Regions from separate parts of the Polycladomyces abyssicola genome, predicted to be linked through region 2. Evidence: riboswitches for the same ligand, from Rfam matches in the RefSeq annotation. Region 2 holds a riboswitch; each other region holds the start of a gene.

Region 1 (6,521 bases), 1.5 Mb from region 2:
GATTGGCTTCCGGCCGTTGGGTTCGTGCAGCCCACCATTTCCGTTCATGAACCAACCCCGTCGAAAATCCTTGTTCATAGCCGGTTTGAATCAAGGACAGGATTTCTTTCAATTGTGTATCCTGATCTCGTATTCCTGCGATGATTCGTTCCCGCTCTTGTCTGCCCAGTATGGTGAACGGCCTTGGGCGCTCCCAATCGTTTCGCCACGCCCTGCGGCGGATAAACGCTTCGGCAAGCGGCCCCTGTCCTGCCGCAGCCGCCGCTTTTGCCCAAGCAACCGCCAACGGCAAGGCTTCTCCTTCACAACATTGGTCTACCCATCCCATTTCCTCCGCTTCCCGCGCCGTTATCGCACGATCGGAGCAAAGCCAGGTGACAGCTCGAACGAGGCCGTCAGCTCCTTTTTGCAAGTGGGCGATTCTTACCAGACGCTGAATGACACCCGTTCCTGCCGGCAGGATAAAACGTGCCGATTCGCTTGCCACGACTGCGTGCGTACATAGGGCAACTGCGCAACCAATCCCAGAGACCGTCCCGTCCACCGCTGCTATCAATGACTTGTTCATCCGTTCCATCAATTCCAATCCCGCCTCGAAGGACTGCCACTTCTCTTGAAGATGGCTGGAGGAAAACAGGAAACGACCGCCATGGCAGGCGAGGATCAATACTTTCAGTTCATCCCGTGCTGCCAGTTGCCTCATCCATCGTACCCATTCCTCGATGGCGGATGAGTCGGACGACCCGGATGTAGGCGACAACACAGCAATCGTACGACCGGGTGAAACTTCCCATTCCATCAGCCGAAAATGGTCAGTAGTATTCACTTGCGGTCGGATTCTGGTTTTGGCGTGGACTGGATTTCCCGAGCGAACGACTTGGAGCGATGCACGCCCATCCGAATCGAAGGCAACAGAGACGGCTTTTCTATGCGTAGAAGTATGAGTGGTCATGGATGATGCCCCTTCCACCGGATTGTTTTATAACAACTCCTGATTATATCTTACTGTTATAATACAAAGCATCATTACACTTTGACAAGGGTTTTGGCGCAATTTTTTAAAAAAAATTACCCCCTTGTATGGGGGCGTTGTTTTTCCAGGTGAGCGACCTTCACGATCCCGGCAAAATGGGCTATGAAGCTGTGCCAATTACACTGAATCGGGGACCTTCACGTATTCGAAAACACGTTTTCTGCTCAAAATAGGACTGATCAACATTGTAAAGGGGATCGGTATCCGTGAACCATAATCACGTAATCGGTTATGCAACATTGGCATTAAAGAACTTAGGGTATTCCAAAGATGAGATTTGGAAAGTGATTCACGAGATGCACCGTCTGTTTGATTTTCAGTCAGAAGAAGAAGCCGCCGAACAAGCCGATTCTTTTCTACGAGAGGACGAATAAAACAAAGATGTACCAGACGGGACCTTCTAAAAAAATGACAAACAAGCTACCGAATGTAGCTTGTTTGTCAGGTAATAAGCCACCAAAAGTAAGTGTGTGCCGTTGATCCACTTACTTTATCTCGTTTTAGTGACTTGCCCCACACGGCTAAAGCCGTAGGCTTCTCGCTTCATCTGGCGTGGCAACCCACATCCATCCACGATGGCTTCGTCCAAGCCTAGTGATTTTAGTTTATCGAGATTTCGCTCGCAAAGTAGTTTTAAGTGTTTTCTCGCTTCTCTATTTATATTTAATTGTACCAAAATTCTGTCGAACTTGCAAGAGAGCTTAAGCCCTCCCTCGTCCGACGCTCGCTTTCCAAACCTGAAGGGCTGGGTTTTCCCGCTCGCTCTTTATAACCAAAACCTATTCCGGCAAATACAAAGATGGTGGCGATAACCAACAGGAAAATCAAGAGTCGACGAAGTCCATTCCAAAGCCATAACCATAACTCCAACTCATCTGATTCCCCCCTTTCCTCTAAATCCGAAATCACCATATTTATTTCCTTTCTTCCTGGTCACCACGAATGCTCAATACGCAAAAATAGTGATTCGCACACAAACTCGAATGAGAAAATAAGCGTCTGACTACTAACATCTGCCCTTTCCACATCACATGAGTCAGAATAACCTATTCCCAGAAAACATTAGGGGGGATTTGTGAAAATGACCGCTTCGCTACCTTCTTTAAAAGGAATGGATATTCGTAGTCTGATGTTAAAAGTATTGAATTTTATTCCTATGCCTAAAGTAATTCAGTCTATCATCAATCTTTGGAGAAGAATTACACCATTATGGATCATTTGCAAAAATCTGCTTGGGTTGAAATAGCAAGTCTTTTATCACACATATTTTGGATTTGGTGGTCATAAACAGGGCTCTGACACCATGAGCTAAGTTATATTAGGTGAAGCAGTTGACAAACCCATGGCAAAACCACTGGGTTTATCAACTGCCTCAGCCACTCTTTATCAGAGTGGCCCCTTACTTCGTTTTTGGTTGCCGCACTGCTATCAGCTTTTCTCATCCAATATCTCCACATAACCTTTTGTGCCATCAACACGGACATATTGGCCATCTTTTAATATTTTGGTTGCATTCTCTACACCTTTGTTTCTGGATAATCTGATGGTCACGCACTTTATACAAATCGGCAGTTACAATGCCGGATACAAGTGCCTCACCCAGCCCAAACCCGACATCGATGGAAACCGTGCGCCGATGTCCTGTGACCGGGTCTGCTTTGAGATTCAGCGAGTCTAACCATTCATCCATCTCATCACTTGCTTCGATGAACTGACGGTAAGCCGATGTCGTGATGCAAAATCCGGGAGGAACAGGAAACCCCGCTTTGCTCATCTCCCCCAGATTGGATCCTTTCCCGCCGACAATAGGCAAGCTGTGGCGATCGATCTCATCGAAATACAGAACATATTTCATGACATTTCACTCCCCTCACAATCAAATAGGGGACTTCGCGCTGTTCATGATGCGGACACATTCCGTGACCCCTCATCACAATGACAAATTGCGCCGTCGGAAAACCATCGCCGCAAGGAGGAACAGCACCATTGCGGTAAAGCCCAAACCTACCGCCGTCCACAAGATATCTTCTTCTCCCCGCGCGAGACGTGCCGGTTCATATAGGCTGAAAAACGTCCAGTTTCGAAGCCAATCCAGTTTTTCTCCCAGCTTGCCCGCAAAGTCCATGGCATAGAACAAAATGGTCACTGTCGCCGACCAGGAGACCGCCTTCTTTTCGTCGTCAAACAAGCACGCAAACAGGAAGCTGTACGCACCGATCACAGAAAAAAACAGGAAACAGACCAGATTCAGTTCCACGTAGTTTGACCGATCCAGGGCAGGTTGATCCAGTATCCAGACATCTCCCGCGATCCCGCCGAGGACGGTGAACAGGTTGATAAGCCCGAGCCCCGTGATGAAAAATGCGACTTGCGTCAGGACGAGCCGTGGCCGGGACAACGGCGTTGACAGCAGAAAAGCCATGGACCCCCGGTCTACATGCCGGGCCACTAGCCGGGTCGGGATCACCACGCTGTACACCATCAGCAGGATCAAATACATGAAGTTGTGGTACTCTACAGCAATAAAATCGTTTAAACGCTGTACCCCGGCCTCAATTCCAAACACTTTCATCATCTCTTCCGGCATTTTCTTCAGCAATTCATTCATGTCTTCTGGAGCCAAGGTGGGATAGATGGTGACAATCATCAGCACATAAAGAAACGACCCGATCGCCATCGCTCCCAACGTCTTGCCATGCAACCGCCACATTGCCCGGTACAGTGCAACGTTCATCATTCTTTCGCCTCCCGTCGTTCATAGTAGTGCATAAAGACTTCTTCGAGATCCATCTCTCTGTGTTCCAGATGGCGGACATCCACATCGCCCAGAGCATGGATCAGGGGATTCAGATCCCCTTGTACCTCGATTTCAACTGTTGTTTCTCCCCGGCGGACTACTCTGAGCCCGGCCTGAATCAATCGGTCGATGTCCGATTTTCTTCCCAAAGTCACAACAAACGCCTTTCGCTGCTCATTGCGCAATTCCTGTACAGATCTCACAGCGATCAGCCGTCCATCCCGAATGATACCGACCCGGTCTGCCGTGCGCTCAATCTCCGGAAACAGATGGGAGGACATAAAAATCGTTTTTCCTCGCTTTTTTTCTTCCAGAATCAATTCCACAAACACCCGTTGCATGAGCGGATCCAAACCGGAAGTGGGTTCATCCAGGATCAGGATCTCCGGATCATGCATGAATGCGGCCACAATAGCCAGTTTTTGTTTCATTCCCTTGGACATTTTTCGGATCGGGACCCGGGGGTCCAACTCCAGTCGCTCCAGCAACTCATCCCTTCTGTCATCCTTCTGTCCACGGAGTCCCGCTATCAAATCCAAGAAACCGGTACCGTCCAGCCCTTCAAACATGGCAATCTCCCCCGGGAGATAGCCGGTGATTTTTTGAATCTTGTCCGATTCACTCCAACAGTCCATGCCGCCGATTTCCGCTTTGCCCTCATCTTGTCTCATGAAACCCATCAAGTGGCGAATCGTGGTGGATTTTCCCGCTCCATTAGGTCCGAGATAACCGAATACTTCTCCCCGATTCACTTCAAGGGTGAGATCAAAAATTCCCTTTCCTCCCGGAAATCGTTTGGTCAACCCATTGATTCGGATCATGATCCAGCCTCCTCTTCGCCTTCTCGGCGATTAATACCATACTCGAGCATCATCCACACATCCATCATATTTTTCGTTATCGTTATGATAACGTTAGGGAATTTCCACAACAGAAAAAGCCACGAGAAGGGTGTCTTCTCGTGGCTTTTTAGGCACAGCAAAAATAGCCGTGCGCCCGCACGATTCTCACTCCCCCTCTCACAACGCTTACGAGGTTAGCTGACGGATTCGGGTGGCTGAGAGTCACCCTACCCAGGCATCAACCCGGGATTCACCCCGTGCAGTCCGTGACGAATTCGTCACAGTCTGCGGTTGGTTCCCCCGCTCCCGCGTATCGCGGGACTCAGCGATTTACGAGGATATATTGAATTTTAAACTGAGCTCATCATACTCCTGTAACAACCTGTTGTAAAGTATCATTTTTCTTCAAAAAGGAACGAAATACCGCCATATCACCCGATCCATGTGCCTGGAGATCCATTTCTCTTTTGTTTAAACCCTGTGACGAATTCAATCGAATCAAACCTTTTGAAACCATGGCCAATGGTTGCAAAAATGCCCTCCACTTACTTCAATCACAACACAGATCAAATCTCCATCACAAGGTGCCGCACAATCGCCGGTTGCAACTATCAACCCAGCTCTTATGTATTGGGTTTCTTGCTTGTTCTCACATATTAAGCTGACTGTTTTGCATCAAGAGTCCATTCCTTCACTTTTTGGTCAGAGGGGAGGAAATAAGTGAGCACACCAAGGAGCGGGAGAAAACCAATCCACTGCATAATATACGAGAGTCCCATGACGTCGATCATTTTACCCAGCCCTACCGAACCGACGGCCCCCATGCCGAAGGCAAATCCTACGGTTAAGCCGGACACGGTTCCTATCTTTCCCGGAAACAACTGCTGTGCATATACCACCGTGACGGAGAAGCTGGATAACAGGATAAAGCCGTTCAATAATAAAATCGTATAAGCCCATGTTGCACTCACATAAGGCAGGAGCAGGGCGAGCGGTGCGGAACCGAGCATGGAAAAATAGATGATCTTTTTCATGCCAAATCGGTCTGCCAGCGGTCCGCCGCAGAAGGTTCCGATTGCCCCGGCCACCAAAAAGAGAAAAATGAAAAGTTGGGATTGTTTTAAAGAGAGCTTGTACTGTTCCATCAGATAAAATTGATAGTAAGTGCTGATTCCGGCAATGTACCATGACCGGACGAAGATGAGAAAGATGAGCAAAACCATGGCCAAAAGAAGCATTTTTTTCATCCCGCTCTGCTGAACCCAAAACGTATTTTCTTTTTTGGCAGGGTGCGGATGGGAAAGAAGGTAACCCTGATACCATCTGGCGATGAACAATTGGATGACGAGGGCGATGCCCGCCACCAGTGTAAACCAGATGGCTCCTTTCTGCCCGAACGGGATAAAAATCAAATAAGTCATCAAGGGAGCAAGAGCCTGTCCCGTGTTTCCCCCAACCTGAAAAATGGATTGGGCCAACCCTCTCCGATTTCCGGCAGCCAGATAGGAAACACGTGAAGACTCGGGATGGAAGACGGCAGATCCGATTCCCACCAGTACAACGGCCAACAGAACATACGAGTAGCTGGGAGCGAAAGCCAGACACAACATCCCCAGGCACGTGGAAGCCATGCCAAGCGGCAACATATAAGGAAACGGTCGTTTGTCCGTATACCATCCAAATACTGGTTGTAAAAGTGAGGCGGTAAAGTTGATCGAAAAACCGATCCAGCCAATCTGCGTATAGGTCAGGTGCATCGAATCTTTCAAGATAGGAAAGATGGCTGGGATGACTGATTGTATGGAGTCATTGAACAAATGGACGAGACCAATCAAAAACAGAATATGAT
Region 2 (6,521 bases):
CGATGCATTGAAGATTACGATTAGTGCAACGGTCGTCTCTTTCTTGATTGCACTTGTCGGCGGCCTGTTATTAGCCTTTGCACGACGGTCTGAGGTAAAACTTTTGTCATGGGTGACCGGCGGTTTTGTCGAATTTGTGCGCAGCACACCGCCATTAGTTCAGTTGTTCTTCATTTTTTATGTGGCACCTCATTTTGGGTTGATGTTGTCTCCGTTCACGGCTGGTGTGTTGGGATTGGGCATTCACTTTAGCACCTATCTGTCGGAGGTATACAGGGCAGGGATTGATGCAGTACCGCGCGGGCAATGGGAAGCTGCCATCGCGCTCAACTTTTCAAAATCACAAACGTGGATGCGGATTATTCTCCCGCAGGCCATCCGGCCGATTGTTCCCGTATTGGGCAACTATCTGATCGTGATGTTCAAAGAAACGCCTCTTTTATCGGCAATCACACTGATTGAGTTGCTGAGTCAAGCACAAATTATTGGCTCCAATTCATTCCGCTATTTGGAACCCATTACACTTGTGGGGGTATTTTTCCTCATATTGAGTTACCTTTCCTCACTCTTGGTACGACGCTTGGAATCAAGGCTCAAAATCAATCAAAAAGGATTAATTAACTGAGGGAAATGAGGTTATGCGTATGAAATCGGATAATATAAAATCCATTACGGTTCAACCGGAACCAATTGTGCGTTACCGAAAGGTCAGCAAGTTTTATGGCGAGACTCAAGTATTACACGAAATCGATTTCGATTTGGCTCCGGCAGAAAAAGTAGCAGTCATTGGGCCGAGCGGGTCCGGCAAGACTACATTTGCCCGTATTTTGATGACGTTGGAAAGGCCGACGTCGGGGACGATTGAAGTAGACGGTGAGTTGCTCTGGCACAAAAAAAAGGGTGGAAAGCTTGTTCCGGCTGATGAAAAGCATCTGCATCAAGTGCGCGGCAAAATTGGAATGGTGTTTCAGCAGTTTAATCTGTTTCCGCACATGAACATTTTACGAAATGTGACGGAGGCTCCGATCAAGGTATTGGGATTATCTAAGGAAGAAGCGACAGAGCAGGCCAAAACAATGCTTGAAAAAGTGGGGTTGCTGGATAAGATGGACGCTTATCCATCACAATTATCTGGCGGCCAGCAGCAACGGGTGGCGATTGCCCGTGCCTTGGTGATGCAACCCAAGATCATGTTGTTTGATGAGGTGACATCTGCGTTGGACCCGGAGCTTGTCGGCGAGGTGCTCGGGGTGATCAAGGAGATTGCTGCTGAAGGGAATATGGCGATGTTGTTAATTACGCATGAAATGGGTTTTGCCCGGGAAGTGGCGGATCGGGTCGTTTTCTTTGACGAAGGACGAATTATGGAAGAAGGACCCCCGGAAAAGATTTTTGGTAACAGTCATCCGAAAAGTCCACGCTTAAGTAAGTTTTTGGGCAGTTTCTGTGAGCAGACTTTAGGGTCGATGTCCAATTAGAGATGAATATCAGTGGAATGAAGCGTGAAAGGGAGCATAGATCAATTAATCCGATCTGAATACAGGAGAACAAGTATGTTTGGAAAATAACGGAATTTATCGGCGGTGAGTAATTGCGGGGAATATGGTAATATAAAGAATATGAAAATTATTAACTATTTATTGAATAAAAATGTTTATTTTGACAATTAAAGATATCCCGTATTTCGATGGAAACGGGGGAACCAAGTGTTGGGGGAATTCCGGTTAGACACCGGAAGGGATGTAAAGCACTTTTCTGCCATCCTGCCCGCCAGCCAGCCTCGTCGGCTGGAGCTGGGAGATCCAAGGGATCTGCCCTTTTGCACCGGACTGATGTTTCCGATGCAAGAGAGAGCGGATCAGAGTCTTTACCTGACCCATACGGATTTCACAAGACGGACCGGTACAGACTTTTTCCTTGGAATTTGGTTCCTGGGAGAAAGTTTGCACCGGTCTTATCTTTTTCAATCGGCGATGACGCGCTATGCGTGAGGTTTTTGGCATAGTGTCGAGCCGTCGGTACTGGTGAGGAGGTGATAAATCTGGAAACCGGGTTGATGAACAAAGTAGTGCTTCGCCAACCGCAGGTAGCGGATGGAACCAGTATCTGGCACCTGGTTAGGGATACCGGAGTGTTGGACGTCAATTCCCCTTACAGTTATCTGATGCTGTGCAAGTTTTTTTCGGATACTTGTGTGGTGGCCGAACAGGAGGGACAAATCGTCGGTTTTGTGTCAGCGTTTCGACTACCGGCAGACCAGCAAACCCTCTTTGTGTGGCAGGTGGCGGTGGCCGAGTCTCAACGGGGCAAAGGGTTGGGAAAGGCACTCCTGAAAGCGTTGATCCGTCGGGAAGCTTGCAAGAATGTCCGTTACCTTGAAGCAACTGTCTCTCCGTCGAATCTTTCATCCGAGGCTTTATTCCGGGGATTCGCACGGGATTTTGCAACGCGCTGCGAAGTTTCGGAGTGTTTCCCCGCCCATCTGTTTCCGGGGGGAAATCATGAGTCGGAGATGACATTTCGGATCGGACCATTTCGTTATCAAACTTAACCAGGGGGGATTTGGTGAAAGTTGTAGAGGAATTACGTTCACCATTGAAGGTTTTTGAAACTTTGGAATCAGAGGTTCGTAGTTACTGTCGAAGTTTTCCAACTGTCTTTGCAAAAGCGAGCGACTATCAGCTGTGGGATCGGGACGGCCGGGAATATGTCGACTTTTTTGCCGGTGCTGGAGCGTTAAACTACGGTCACAATAATCAACGGATCAAGGCCAAGCTGATCGACTATTTGATGGATGATGGTATTACGCACAGTCTTGATATGGCGACAGAAGCAAAAGAGAAACTGCTGGAACGATTTCATGATGTCATTTTAAAGCCGCGAAAGCTTCACTATAAAGTGATGTTTCCGGGACCGACAGGCACCAATTCGGTGGAAAGTGCGCTGAAACTAGCCCGCAAAGTAACCGGTCGGGATTTGATCATGAGTTTCACAAACGCGTTTCATGGCATGACAATCGGTTCCCTGTCGATTACCGGGAACGAATCCAAGCGAAAAGGCGCTGGTATTCCACTAACGAATTCGATCTCAATGCCGTTTGACAGTTATTTTGGCAGCGAGGCCGACACGGTCAGTTACATTGAGCGTTTTCTCGAAGATAATGGCAGCGGCATTTCTCTCCCTGCAGCCATTATCCTTGAGACCGTTCAGGGTGAAGGCGGAATCAATGTGGCCAGTTTTGAGTGGCTCCGCAAAATTGAAGAACTGTGCCGACGCTGGAATATCCTGTTGATTGTCGATGATGTACAGGTAGGATGTGGACGAACAGGGCCATTCTTTAGCTTTGAACCGGCCGGCATCTATCCTGACATCGTCTGTCTGTCGAAATCAATTGGAGGATATGGCATCCCGTTGGCCATGACCTTGATCAAACCTGAGTATGATTTGTGGGAACCGGGTGAACATAACGGCACTTTTCGGGGCCATAACTTAGCTTTCGTCGCTGCAACAGAAGCACTCAGTTACTGGGAAGACGACCAGTTCAGCCGAGAAATCCTGGAGAAGGGAGAGAAAGTCAGACTCTTCCTGGAAATGCTTGCACAAAACTATCCCGAGATGGAAGCTGAAGTGCGAGGAAGAGGGCTTCTCCAGGGAATTAAAATCGGCGTTGACGGGTTAGCTGAAAAAATATGCGCGGCCGCGTTTGAACGGGGATTGATTATGGAAACTTCTGGTCCCAACAGTGAAGTCGTGAAAATCATGCCTCCTTTAACAATTGATGAAAAGGGACTTGAAAAGGGACTGACCATTCTCGAGGAAAGCTTTCAGTGGTGTAAACAGATGATTTGAAAAGGAGACATGAAATCATGATCGTCAAACATCTGAATGACATCATCGGAACGAAAGATGACGTGGATACTGAGACGTGGAACAGCCGCCGTTTGCTTTTGAAGAAGGACGGGATGGGCTTTTCGATGCACGATACGATTATTAAGGCGGGAACAGAAACCACAATTTGGTATAAGAACCATGTGGAAGCGGTGTACTGCATCGAGGGAGAAGGAGAAATTGAGGTCGTGAAGGATGGCACCGTTTATCCGATTCAGCCTGGGACTTTGTATGCGCTCGACGGCCATGAAAAGCACTACTTGCGTGCGAAGTCCGATATGCGGATGGTTTGTGTATTTAATCCGCCATTGACAGGGCAAGAGGTACATGATGAAGAAGGGGTTTATCCCATCATCGAAGAGGAGTCACAGGAGTATCAACAGAAAGCGTACCCCGGCGAAAGGGCTCAAAGGGTAGAAAAACAAGCCGTTCGGGGGGAGTTGGGACAATGAGCAACATAAAGGATCGGGTGATGGATCTCTATCCTTCGCGCGTCAATGATTATCCGGAGATTCTGAAACGGAAAGATCCCGTCATTTATTCAAAAGATCCAGCAGCAGGTCCGCTTGATGCCGAGCAGATAAATTTCTATCAGAAAAACGGATACCTGCTCTTTGAGCGTTTCTTTTCTGAGGAAGAAGTGCGGGAATTGCGCAATGAGTTGAAACGGCTCTGGGATGCGAACCAGGATTCAGATGCGAAGGAAGTGATTCGTGAGCCGGAAAGCCGAGAAATTCGATCGATCTTTGCTGTTCACCGCAATAGCGAAACTTATAAACAGTTATCGCAAAATCGGCGGCTGACAGACATTGTTAAGCAAATCCTCGGCAGCGATGTGTACATCCATCAATCCCGAATCAACTACAAAAAGGGATTTTCAGGAAAAGAATTTTATTGGCATTCGGACTTCGAGACCTGGCATGTGGAGGATGGAATGCCGCGTATGCGGGCGTTGAGCTGTTCGATCACGTTGGAAGACAATTATCATTTCAATGGGCCTTTGATGTTGATTCCGGGATCCCATCAATATTTTATCTCTTGCGTGGGCAAAACGCCGGAAAATCATTACCAGCAGTCACTTCGGAGACAGGAATACGGTGTACCGGATCAGGACAGTTTGACCTTGTTAGTGAAAAAGCACGGCATTGACTCATTAACAGGTCCAGCTGGTTCGGTCGTGCTGTTCGACTGTAACCTCATGCATGGATCCAACAGCAATATTACCCCTTTGCCGCGAAGCAATGTGTTCTTTGTTTACAACAGCGTGGAAAACAAGTTGGTGGAACCGTTCTCCGGGCAAGCACCCCGGCCGGAGTTTATTGCAAGCAGAGAACAGTGACCGGAAAAATACAAGGCCGCCATTCGAATGGCGGCCTTCTTCAGTGATGGATCACATCACTACCACTTTTTCTCCTCCATGTACCGGTAAATCGGGAGCTTTTTCCCCGCTTCCGAACGGATGAACCCGAAAGTAACATAGCTGTCGGTGGACTCCGGTTCGAGCGCCAGGGCAGCCAGGTTGGCCGCTGGCTGATCCATCGGGATTACCCAGCTCCCTGCGGGGAAGTGGACTGTTTCTGCGGCTGTATCCGTAGTTACATGATACTGCGGATGACCTTCATATGACTCGGAAGTCTCCTTCGACCGAACGGTGTAGCTTTCCACAGACAAGACCATCTCTTGCTTCAGCCGTTTTATTTTGATCCCGGCATTCCACAGTCGTTCCACGGCTTCCTTTTGGTCCGGGGACAAGAGATAAGCGGTGGGGCGTTCCCGGGTGAGGATGGGCTTTCCTTTGGTGTGGCTGAACCAGCGGACAGACACCTCCTTCACCTTGCCCTCGGCGATGTCCACCACCGGCAGGGTGCTGTTGGGGATTTCTGTCGCTTGGCTTACTACCACAATCTCGTCGTCATCCCCGACAGTGCGTCCCTTGTCGACGATCTCTTCCCGGGCTTGATCCACGAGGCGTTTAATCTCGTCAGCCCGTTGGGCGGTGGTCTCCAGCAAGCTTACATGGGTGGTCACCTGGGCGGCTACCCGGCGGGGGAAGTTTTCCCGTCCGATCCCAATGCCCCGGGTTTCCACGAGGAAGGAGAGGGCAGGTTTCAGGGCGAAGCTGTTGCGGCCGATGCGGGGTTCCGGTCCACCCTCGGTCAGCTCCAGTTTTCCGTCCTTTTTTGTTGCCGTGTAGTAGTCGCCGCTGGAGAATCCCTTCTCCGCTAAAGCTTTCTTGGCCTTCTGCGACATATTATCGGCGAATGTTCGAACATGTCTCGGGATGTTCAGGTTCTTGCCCGAGAGGATGAGAAGGTCGTGATACTTGAGGGAGCCTTCCTTGCCGATGTCTTTCAGCAACTCGGGTTCGGGGCTGTACTCGTGAGCGTCTATCGCCACTTCCGGTTGTACCCGGTTGAAGAGGGAGTGGATCGCCCGTACTTCCTGTGTGTCAAACTTCAGATGATCCCGGTTGCCATCAAGCCCGTTCCTCATCTGCCGTTTAAAGGCGTAGGAGCCATCGGGATTGACTCTGGGTACGATGACCACGTTGATCTTATCCAGCAGCTTCTTGCCATAGGAACCTGCCAGCTTCTCTGCCATCACCAGCACCGCTTCCCCGGCGGCCGGTTCAT
Region 3 (6,521 bases), 650 kb from region 2:
TCAAAATATGGTAGAATAGAGACATCCTGATACAACGGATTTGTTTTTCCGCAGTTTTCCTGCCCCGGTCTCTTTGCAATCGTTTTTGTCTGTCGTATCATATCGGTTGGAATATACGTCGGCAATATTTGAAATGGGAGAAAAGGAGTCGTACGGGAAATGACGATCAAATCGGACAAGTGGATTCGGAAAATGGCTTTGGAACACGGCATGATCGAGCCGTTCATCGACCGAAACGTCGGCAAGGGGGAAGCCGTCAGTTTCGGTCTGAGCAGTTACGGATATGATCTGCGTGTGGCAGATGAATTCAAGATATTCCATAATGCGCTGAACTCCATCATCGATCCGAAACAGATCGATTCCAACTCGTTTATCGACTTTAAGGGAGATGTTTGCATCATCCCGCCCAATTCGTTTGCATTGGCTCGGTCGGTAGAGTATTTTCGCATCCCGGAAAACGTGCTGGCCGTTTGTGTGGGTAAATCCACGTACGCCCGGTGTGGCATCATCACCAATGTGACACCGTTCGAGCCGGGATGGGAGGGACATGTTACTTTGGAAATTTCCAATACGACGCCGCTTCCCGCCAAAATCTACGCCAACGAGGGACTCTGTCAAGTGCTGTTCTTCGAAAGCGATGAGGCGTGTGAGGTGTCGTATCGGGCCAAGCAGGGAAAATACCAACATCAACGGGGAATCACCTTGCCCAAGGTTTGATGGGGTCAACACTCCTTTCTTATGAAAGGAGTGTTTCTATTTGGGAGGAATGACGTTCGCTGGCGTGGAATAAAAGTGACAGCGATAACACATCTACAAGGGGATCCAATCATGAACCGTGCTGATTTGATCAAAAAGTTCGACAAACAGGCACGTTGGTATGAAAAGAGGCGGATCCAACAGGCACAAAAAGAGTGGAGGCAAAAACTCCTTTATTTTGCACGAGGAAACGTGCTGGAAGTGGCGGTGGGAGCCGGAGCCAATTTTTCTTTTTATCCACCCGGTGTGAGAATCACCGCGGTCGACTTCAGTCCAGAAATGCTGAAAAGGGCCAGGAATGCTGCGGATGAATATGGGATTGAGGTGGAGTTTATCCAGTCCGACGTCGAAACGCTCACCTTTCCGCCCGATTCCTTTGATACTGTGGTGTCCACCTTGTCATTATGCGGTTATGAAGATCCCGTCGGAGTACTCAATCGATTCAGTCGGTGGTGCAGGAATGACGGCCTCATTTTGTTGATGGAGCATGGTCTCAGTTCCAACCCGTTTCTTTCCTTCCTGCAAAAAGCTTTGGATCCGTTGGCCTACCGCCTGGTGGGATGTCATCAGAACCGGGATATGATGAACCTCATCCGTTCATCTGATCTGGTGGTGGAAAAGGTGGAATCCCACTGGGCGGGTGTAGTTCATCTGGTGTGGGCGAAACCGCGAAAGTGATGTGAACGAATGAAAGCCCGACCTGCCATCCGGCGCAGATCGGGCTTTTTTTTGACGGATTTATTTGCGCAGATGGAACGGCACTGTGGAGACGATGACGTCTTTTCTCAACAACAGCAGGAAACGGAGCCATAGCGCAGATTGGTTGTGCAAAAAGCGCTGCCACCACCTGCGTGGGATGAATTCGGGGATCAGGACGGTAATCAAGTTGTCCCCAACCCGTTCCTGAACCAGGTCGATGAATCGGAGCACGGGACCGTTGACGCTCCGGTAGCGGGAGCGAGTAACAACGAGGCGGACGCCGGGATTCCATTGCTCCCACTTTTTCTCCATCTTGTCCGCATCCTCCTCGGTAAAGGCCACGTGAATCGCCACGATGTCATCCCCGATTGTCTTGGCGTAGGCGATCGTGTTGCGCACGACGCGGCTGATGCCCCCGACGGGAATGATGATGACATGATCTTTCTTTTCCGGCTTGTCGGCAGTGATGTCGATGCGAAGCTCTTCGGCAACAGCCTCATAGTGTTTTCGAACTTGATAAAAGGCGAAGATGAACAGCGGGATCACCAATACCACGATCCAAGCGCCTTCCGTAAATTTGGTGACGGCGAATATCAGCAGGACGATAAACGAGACGACCGCACCCGCAGCGTTGATCGCTATTTTACGCATCCAGCCCGGGTTGCGCTGCTTCCACCTGCGTACCACCATCCCGGTTTGTGACAAGGTGAACGATAAAAAGACGCCGATCGCATACAGGGGGATTAATCGTTCCACCTCTCCCTCAAACGCCACGATCAGTCCGATTGCGGCCAAGGCCAACACGATGATGCCGTTTGAGTAGTTGAGCCGGTCTCCGCGGGAAGCAAACATCCGCGGCATGAATTTGTCCTTGGCCATGATGGAGGCCAACAGCGGGAAGCCTGCGAAGGCAGTGTTGGCGGCCAGAATCAGGATCAGTGCTGTGGTCCCCTGGATGTAGTAATACGGCAACGTTCTGCCGAACGTCTCTTCGGCAATCTGGGAAAGCACCGTCTCCGTCGGACTGGGTGTGATGTGGTACAAATATGCCAGCAGGCTGGTACCACCGAACAACATGGCCAGCAATAAGCCCAGAAGCGCCAAGGTACGCGCCGCATTTTTCGTCTCCGGTTTACGGAAGGTGGGAGTGGCGTTGGAGATCGCTTCGACGCCGGTCAATGCAGAACATCCCGACGAGAACGCACGCAATAACAGAAACCATCCGAGACCAGCCGGAAAGGTGTGTGTCACTGGCGGGACGTTAGCAGGAATGCCATGGACCGCCACATTTCCCAACCCCACGAGCACCAAACCCAGCATGCCGAGGATAAACAGGTAGGTGGGGAATGAGAAAATCGTGCCGGATTCGCGTAAACCCCGTAAGTTGAGGAGCATGATGAGAAGGACAAAGAAAACGGAAATGAGCGTACTGTGCTTGTGTAAAACCGGGAACGCCGAAGTGATCGCGTCTGTCCCGGCCGAAACACTGACTGCCACTGTCAGTGTATAGTCGATCAACAGCGACGCACCGGCGATCAACCCTGCAAACCAACCCAGGTTGTCTGTCGAAACGATGTAGGCACCGCCCCCTCCTGGGTATTCGTGGATAATTTGCCGGTAGGAAAGGATGAGCAGTGTCAACAATCCGATAATCGCGCCGGATATGGGCAATGAATACCAAAGTGCCAGTGCGCCAATCGGAGCGAGTACGGTTAAAATCTGCTCCGTACCGTAAGCGACGGACGACAGCGCGTCCGATGACAATATTGGGAGTGCTTTCCAAACCGGCAGTTTTTCCTCCTGCAGTTGCTCAGTGCGAAGCGGGCGCCCGATGATCAAACGCTTCAGCGAGGATAACATCACATACACCTTCCCCAGATGGATTCCGTTTTTGTTTCAAACACAAAAAGCCATTGAAGTGTCCACTTCAATGACTTTCGGTCATGTGAAGAAGCACACTTCCCTCTCAGCACGCTTACGAGGTTAGCTGACGGATTCGGGTCCGTGAGAGTGACCCTACCGGTGAAGACACCGGATTCACCCCAAAAAAATTGGTTCCCCCGTTCCTGTACGGATTCAGCGCTCGGAGTGTGAAATTGTCAGTTATTAGGTTTTGTCATGATTAGCATTCTAATCCGTCTGACGGAAACTGTCAATCAATAATTTTCAACAGAACCGTAACAAATGGGCAACAGTTTTTGTCGAATCAGGAGGGTTTTTGTCGGGAATTGCGGAAAGGATATACCATTTCATTCCTTTCCTGGAGGTTGTGATGAAAGTTCCGGTGGGTTGGTTGGCGGGTGGATGGATAGGAGGCATCGCCGTTGTGTTGACAGGGGGAAGCGGGTATGAAGGATGGTGGTGGTTAGGGGCAGGAGTGCTCGGGATAGCAGGAGGGTGGTTGTGCCTGTGGCGGTGGCGGATGTGGACGACGACATGCACAGTACTGGCTTTTTTTGCCGGAGCCGCCTATACGTCATGGGTGGATACTCACAATGTCTCGTCCATCGATGATCGGTTGACTGATCAAGTCGGGATCAAGCTGCATGGGGTCGTCCAGTCCGCTCCTGAGGTGGATGGAGATCAGCTCACCTGTATGGTGAAAGTCTACCGGTTGGAGGTGCGTGGTGCCTTTCGACGCTTGACTGGTGAAAAAGTGTTGTTGCGTCTTCGATTACAATCTCAGTCGGAGTTGCGGACGGTTCGCGATTGGACGAGTGGGACGCGGCTGTCGGTGAACGGTGTACGGTTGACTCGCCCGGATCCGGCGAGAAATCCTGGCGGCTTTGATGCACGGGCGTTTTATCGCCGTCAATTTGTGCATTGGATCGCGTCGGCTGACGGGCTTCGCGGGGTTTCGGCGGAACAACCGCCCCCATGGGATGTATTCGCATGGGCAGACCGGATTCGGCGGAGCGGGGGCGACACGTTGGCGCAACTCTATCCTGAGGAGATATCCGGTTTGATTCGCGGATTGGTGCTGGGAGAGAGGAATGCGGTGCCGGAAGAGATCGACAGCCTGTTTGCCGAATGGGGACTGACGCATTTGTTGGCCATTTCAGGGATGAATGTGGCCGTCTTCGTTGCGGGCGTGTACGGTTTGTTGACCCGATTGCGCTTAACGCGTGAAGTGGCTGGCGGACTCACGATCGTATCGTTGCCGATATTTGCATGGGTAACAGGCGCGGAAGCATCCGTTGTCCGGGCGTCCCTGATGGCCGGGTTCGCCCTCGTTGCCACGGTTTTCGGCATGTGGCACAACCGACTGAGCTTTTTGTTTCTGGCAGGATGGTTGATGCTGTTGTGGAATCCGTATCAGCTTCTGGAGGCGGGGTTTCAGCTGACCTGTTTGATCACGCTCGGCTTGCTGGTGGCGGTCGAACCACTCAGTAGCCTGTTTCCATTACCGTGGAAATGGGCAAATCAATGGTTGGCGGTCACGTTAATTGCCCATCTGGTATCATTTCCGGTGACGATCACCTTTTTTTATGACTTTCCGACAGGTTCTTGGTGGGTCAATCTATGGATTGTGCCCATCGTCGGTAGCGTGGTGTTCCCTTTGGCACTCCTTTCCTTGATGTTGGGCTGGATTGCACCTGTGTGGGGAGCAGTGCCTGCCTGGATATGCACACAGGTGACGAAAGGTCTGTTATGGTTGTTGGAACGGCTTTCTGAGGAACAGGGAATGTTGACGTCATGGTCACCGCCGTCATGGCAATGGTGTATGGCATACGCGGCGGCATGTGTATACGCATTGTTCGCATGGACGGGTAACGCGCTTCATCCCCGGCGGCATCGTTGGTGTTCGGCGGTGATGATCACGGGTCTGATCTTTTACTCCTATCATCCTTTTTACGGGGAGAGGGAGGCGCGCATCACCTTTCTCGATGTGGGGCAGGGGGATTGCGCTGTCATCGAGACACCGCGAGGACAGGTCATCGTTGTGGATGGCGGCGGGATGGTGTCTTTTCCGCAGAAGTCATGGCAACGGCGTCACCATCCCTACGACGTGGGAGAGAAAACGGTGGTTCCGTATCTGCGCTATCGCGGCATCCGACAAATCGACTACCTCATTATGACGCACGGGGATGCAGACCACATCGGAGGCTTGCAAAAAGTGGCGGAACAATTCCCCGTTCGCCTCGTCCTACGTAATCCCCACCCACCCCGTACAGCGACGGAACGGCAATTGATGCGTACGTTGATCGAAAACGGTGCCCGAATCGCGGCACCTTCCCCCGGAACGGCTTGGACACTGGAACCGGGGGTTGTATGGCAGTTTCTCCATCCCGATCCGGCGCATCTCTCAACCGACGGGTGGACCAACAATGATTCCATTGTTTTTTTACTGCAGATCCAACATTTCCGCTTGTTGATGACGGGGGACATCGAACAGGAAGCGGAAGAGGACGTGGTGGAAAAGTGGCGCTTTCCACCGGTGGATGTGCTGAAAGTGGCTCATCACGGAAGCCGTACATCAACAGGTGAATCATGGCTTGCGCAAGTTCGGCCCGGTTTCGCCGTGATCTCGGTCGGCCGACATAATCGGTTTGGCCATCCGGCTCCGGAAGTGATCCGTCGCTTACAAAGCCATCGGATTCATATATGGCGAACGGATCGCCATGGGGCGGTGACCATTCGGATTCGTCCCGCCGGCTGGACGGTGGAGACAATGTTGCCGGTGGTAAGATGACGTCAACTGCGCCCTGCAGGGAAGAAGATGATGACCCGTTCCGACCCGGTCAGCGCAGGACGCGGGCAAAGTTCGCATTGAGGAAATTGCCCGCGATTTTAATCTTGCCCTTTCCCTAGCCTTCGCTCGGAAAAACATTGCTCCCTTACGGTATAAAGGTGATCTTTTTCCCGCGAGCGTTTTTCTCGGTCCGTTCGTCTTGTCCGTCTATGGTACAATGGGGAATGAATTTGCTCCCGGGAGAGCGTACGCAGTCCGGACTTCGAAAAAAAGCAACTTTTGATACCCTAGGACCGTCTTGTAAATTAGGAGGGATAGATGTGGTCGAAGCGGAATGGGTCAAACGGGCGCAAGCCGGCGATCGCGAGACCAT

What was found. Region 2 has a riboswitch for cyclic di-AMP ahead of ectA (diaminobutyrate acetyltransferase). Riboswitches for the same ligand answer to the same signal wherever they lie in the genome.
Region 1: another riboswitch for cyclic di-AMP. It lies ahead of KI215_RS05805 (ABC transporter ATP-binding protein); the one in region 2 lies ahead of ectA (diaminobutyrate acetyltransferase).
Region 3: another riboswitch for cyclic di-AMP. It lies ahead of KI215_RS11095 (APC family permease); the one in region 2 lies ahead of ectA (diaminobutyrate acetyltransferase).

Annotation. Positions count from the first base shown of each region.
Region 1 is NZ_AP024601.1:1,148,059-1,154,579, reverse strand. Features, by position in the region: gene KI215_RS05825 (enoyl-CoA hydratase-related protein) at 1-952, opposite strand, end outside; gene KI215_RS05820 (RuvA C-terminal domain-containing protein) at 1,240-1,407, shown strand; partial or broken gene KI215_RS05815 (PEP/pyruvate-binding domain-containing protein) at 2,559-2,888, opposite strand; gene KI215_RS05810 (ABC-2 transporter permease) at 2,964-3,770, opposite strand; gene KI215_RS05805 (ABC transporter ATP-binding protein) at 3,767-4,651, opposite strand; cyclic di-AMP (ydaO/yuaA leader) riboswitch at 4,842-5,010, opposite strand; gene KI215_RS05800 (hypothetical protein) at 5,037-5,204, opposite strand; gene KI215_RS05795 (MFS transporter) at 5,329-6,521, opposite strand, start outside.
Region 2 is NZ_AP024601.1:2,846,649-2,853,169, reverse strand. Features, by position in the region: gene ehuD (ectoine/hydroxyectoine ABC transporter permease subunit EhuD) at 1-625, shown strand, start outside; gene ehuA (ectoine/hydroxyectoine ABC transporter ATP-binding protein EhuA) at 645-1,478, shown strand; cyclic di-AMP (ydaO/yuaA leader) riboswitch at 1,666-1,805, shown strand; gene ectA (diaminobutyrate acetyltransferase) at 2,057-2,551, shown strand; gene ectB (diaminobutyrate--2-oxoglutarate transaminase) at 2,566-3,849, shown strand; partial or broken gene KI215_RS14180 (ectoine synthase) at 3,867-4,253, shown strand; gene thpD (ectoine hydroxylase) at 4,337-5,227, shown strand; gene KI215_RS14170 (M14 family metallopeptidase) at 5,287-6,521, opposite strand, start outside.
Region 3 is NZ_AP024601.1:2,195,914-2,202,434, reverse strand. Features, by position in the region: gene dcd (dCTP deaminase) at 160-717, shown strand; gene KI215_RS11100 (class I SAM-dependent methyltransferase) at 829-1,434, shown strand; gene KI215_RS11095 (APC family permease) at 1,495-3,315, opposite strand; cyclic di-AMP (ydaO/yuaA leader) riboswitch at 3,412-3,547, opposite strand; gene KI215_RS11090 (DNA internalization-related competence protein ComEC/Rec2) at 3,728-6,148, shown strand; gene KI215_RS11085 (RNA polymerase sigma factor) at 6,469-6,521, shown strand, end outside.